2 regions of the Shewanella mangrovisoli genome follow, and region 1 is predicted to be linked to the other one. Evidence: predicted binding sites of a transcription regulator. Region 1 holds the regulator's gene; the other holds the start of a gene.

Region 1 (2,206 bases):
GCCACTAGGCTTTCGAAGATCTCTTGAGATGAGAGGGTGGGGTACTGGGCAGCGGCTAAGTCGCTGATAAGTTCCAGTACCTTTTTCTTACTGCCCGGAGTGGCGCAGGTCGTGCATTCCGGCCGCAGTATGGTACGAAGTTCCATTGCTAGTGTTTTGTTAACTTCTCTTTGTGTTTAATAACCTGACGATCAAGCTTGTCGATCAGGACGTCTATGGCAGCATACATATCTGCATGCTCTGAAGTCGCGAAGACTTCACCACCGGTGAGGTTGATTCTCGCTTCGGCAATTTGTTGCATTTTCTCAACATTGAGCACAACGTGCACATTATTGATCTGTTCGAAATGACGTTCAAGTTTTGAAAACTTTTCCTCAACATAAGCCCGTAACGATTCAGTAATCTCGATATGGTGTCCACTCAGGTTTATTTGCATATAAACGTCCTCCGATTTCCACTTTAGGCTATAAACTTTTACGCTGATTGGAAGGGGGAATAAGCATCGCCTCTCGGTACTTCGCAATGGTTCTGCGCGCAACGTTAATTCCCTGTTCTGCCAGAAGCTGCGCCATCTTGCTGTCGCTTAATGGTTTTTTCTGGTTTTCCGCTGCAACCAGTTTCTTAATGAAGGCTCTGATTGCCGTGGATGAGCACTCACCGCCATCATCAGTCCCGACGTGGCTTGAGAAGAAATATTTTAGTTCAAAAAGTCCCTTTGGGGTATGCATGTATTTTTGTGTGGTCACCCGTGAAATGGTGGACTCATGCATCTCTACCGCCTCGGCGATATCGTTTAGGACCATAGGTTTCATGGCTTCTTCACCGTATTCGAAGAAACCCTGTTGGTATTGCACTATGCAGTTTGCCACCTTGAGCAGTGTTTCGTTACGGCTTTCAAGGCTTTTAATAAACCACTTGGCTTCTTGCAGATGCCCGCGGATAAATTGGCTATCGGCTTGGCTTTTGGTGCTGCGCGCCATGGCTGCATATTGCTGATTTACATTGATTTTTGGCATGCAGTCCGGGTTTAACTCGACCACCCAGCGACCATTTTTCTTCGACACCGACACATCGGGGATGACATATTCTTCATCGACAGGGGTGATGAGCAAACCGGGGCGAGGGTTTAAGGTTTGGATGAGGGCAATGCTCTCGCGCAGATCATCTTCCTTAAGCTTGGTTTTACGCATCAACAACCTAAAGTCGCGGGCAGCGATCAGATCTAAATGATCTTTGATCAACATACGGGCGTTTTCGAGGTGTGGGGTATCTGGCGAAAAATGGGAGAGTTGGATAAGCAGACATTCGCTTAAATCCCTTGCGGCGACACCGACGGGATCGAAGTGTTGAATGCGCTTGAGTACGGCTTCGACTTCATCCAGTTCTATCTCGGGATTGCCCATGGCCTCGAGGATATCTTCAGTACTTTGAGTGAGATAACCTTGATCGTCAATGGCATCAATAATCGCGGTGGCGATGGCTAAATCGGTTTCAGAGAAGGGCGTGAGGTTTTTTTGCCATTCTAAATGTTCGTACAGGCCTTCACTGGTTTCCCCTTGGAAGGGCATGTCATCTTCACGGCTAGCGCCAGAACCTGAGTTTGGCGATGCGGTAAAGACTTCATCCCAAGTGGTGTCCATGGGGAGTTCTTCGGGCAGGGATTCTTTGGTCAGCGACTCGGCAATGTCTACGGTGGAATTATCTTGTTCCTGTGGCTGAGCTGTCGTTTCGCTAAAGTCGGTATCGGCGATATCTTGCTTACGTTCGGTAGGCGCGTCGAATTGCTCCTCTTCCAGCTCGAGAAGAGGATTAGAGTCTAAGGCTTGCTGGATCTCTTGCTGCAGTTCCAATGACGACAATTGCAACAGACGAATGGCCTGTTGAAGTTGTGGCGTCATGGTTAACTGTTGACCCAGTTTGAGCTGGAGTGACGCTTTCATGTTACCGCTGATCCCTACGTTATTATTTTGAATTTAGGCCGCTTGTTATCATATTGATGGCGCTTACTAAGCCAAAATTCAAGGCTAATTGGCTCTGTTTAAGTAACTATAGCCTGAATTGTTCACCTAAGTACACAGCCCTAACTTGCTGATTGTCTAAGATCTCTGCGGGAGTTCCTTCGGCAATCAGGTTTCCGTGACTGACAATGTAGGCATGTTCACAGACGTCTAAAGTCTCGCGCACATTGTGGTCTGTGATCAGTACC
Region 2 (2,206 bases), 700 kb from region 1:
ACTTGGTTTTCTGCGGCGCCCGGCGTCTTAACAGAAACCTCACCTTCAGCAGATACCGTAATACTGGTCGCATCTTCAGGAATCGTGATCGCAGGTTGCAGTACATAACCCGAACCTGGCGTGACAATTTGGCCTGTATCATCTAAGGTAAATTGACCGTTACGGGTATAAGCTGTGGTGCCGTCGGGTAACTGCACTTCAAAAAAGCCAGGGCCTTCAATCATCAGATCGAGTGAGTTATCCGTGGTCAACATATTGCCTTGGGTAAACATCTTTTGGGTGGCCACCACTTTGGTACCCGCACCGATATTTAAACCGTTTGGCAACTTAGTGTTCGAGGCGCTAATGCCCCCCGCTTGGTTAACGGTTTGATAGAGTAAGTCTTCAAAGACGGCGCGGCTCTTTTTGTAGCCGACGGTGCTGGCGTTCGCGACGTTGTTTGAAATCACCGCAATATCGGTTTGCTGTGCGTCTAAGCCAGTTTTACTAATCCATAAGGCTGGATGCATAATTTATCTCCTAACTAATCCGCATTAATGAAGAAGCCGCGCGGTCGTTTTCTTCCGCGGTTTTCATCATCTTCACTTGCAATTCAAATTGTCGCTGTAGGTCGATTAAGGACACCATCTCATCCACTGGATTGACGTTACTGCCCTCTACAGCACCACTCTCAACAAACACGTTTGGGTCGGTTGGTGCCGGATTGCCCGATACCAAACGGAACAACCCATCCTCACCGCGCATCATTTGCGCATTACCGGGATTGACCAGCTTTAATCGCCCCACCTCTTCGATCACTTCCGTTGTCGCGCCCTGAGGACGTACCGAGATAATGCCATCCTGTGAAATGGTGACTTTTTCAATCGGCAGCGGTAACACAATCGGCCCCGCATCGCCCATCACAGGATTACCGCGGTCGTTATGCAATAACCCTGTTGAGTCGAAACTTAAGCTTCCTGAACGGGTATAGGCCTCACTACCATCCTTTGCCTGCACTGCGAACCAACCATCACCTTTAATGGCAACGTCAAGATCTCGCCCTGTGGTTTTGATGGGGCCTGCTCGAAAATTGGCGGAGGGGGTTTCGACCATGGCAAAAACCCTCGATGGCAATCCTTCACCAAAGGCTTGCATCGATCTGGCTTGCGCCATGTCCGACTTAAATCCATCGGTATTGGCGTTAGCTAAGTTGTTGGCACGCAATGCCAACTCATTCATGTTTTGCTTAGCTCCGCTCATGGATATGTAGAGGAATTTGTCCACAGACTGCTCCGTCAAATTTTCAACCTGCCAATAGCAAAGCAAGCATCATGCCAATAAAATTAATGGCTAATTTACTGATAAATTGGGAGAAGATTATGAGGGAATGGCTACAAGGCCAAAAGAGGCTAAGTGTTGCCGCCAGCGGCAACACTTAGAAAAGGGAGAAATCAGCTTAACGAATTTGCAGTACAGTTTGTTGCAGGGTGTTGTTCACTTCGAGGGTACGAGAGTTGGCCTGGAAGTTACGTTGCGCCGAAATCAAATCCACCAGCTCAGTCGTTAAGTCGATGTTAGATTGCTCTAACGCCGAAGAACTGATGCTACCGAATGTACCACTGTTTGGTTCACCCGCAAGCGCTGGACCCGACTCAAGGCTGGCCTTCCATGAAGTGTTACCTACTTGGGTCAAACCTTGCTCGTTGGCAAAGCGAACTAAGGCAACGCGGGATAATGGCACGGTTGAACCGTTAGAGTAACTGGCGGTGATCAAACCATCTTCACCGATTTCAACGTTTGTTAAACGGCCTACTGTCGTACCGTCCTGCGTTAATTCTGTTGCCGCAAACGGCGCCGAATACTGAGTCGGTGCATTAAACTTAATAGTCACATCTTGAGTGCCATCGGCACCTGGGCCTAACACGCCTGCACCACCCACGCCTAATGCTTCAGTTGTCACGACCGCTGGATCACTGCCGGTATACACGCCGACAGAGTTAAACTTCAACACTGAACCTTTCCAACCACCAGCAGTTTGGGCTGTACCAGTCGCATCAGGTGTACCATCACCGTTGGTATCAGTCTGATAAGTCCCCGCTGGGCCAGACACATCCACTTGCTTACCATCAATCGCGTAGTAGGCAACCCAGTTGTTTTCACCGTTATAGGAGCCGTTATTTGGCTTCACAAAATAGGTGGTCATGATATGTGGCTCACCGAGTGAGTC

Evidence for each region. The regulator sigma-54, encoded in region 1, starts transcription at its own class of promoters, with help from an activator protein. The targets are predictions, from matches to a motif close to GTTGGCACGNNNNTNGNNT.
Region 2: flgF (flagellar basal-body rod protein FlgF) is a predicted target of sigma-54. The motif match lies at 1,300-1,318, and genes of this name have one in related genera.

What each region holds. Positions count from the first base shown of each region.
Region 1 is NZ_CP080412.1:831,435-833,640, forward strand. It holds gene ptsN (PTS IIA-like nitrogen regulatory protein PtsN) at 1-146, opposite strand, end outside; gene hpf (ribosome hibernation promoting factor) at 149-436, opposite strand; gene K0H60_RS03680 (RNA polymerase factor sigma-54) at 465-1,940, opposite strand; gene lptB (LPS export ABC transporter ATP-binding protein) at 2,047-2,206, opposite strand, start outside.
Region 2 is NZ_CP080412.1:1,533,594-1,535,799, reverse strand. It holds gene flgG (flagellar basal-body rod protein FlgG) at 1-509, opposite strand, end outside; gene flgF (flagellar basal-body rod protein FlgF) at 520-1,263, opposite strand; gene flgE (flagellar hook protein FlgE) at 1,436-2,206, opposite strand, start outside.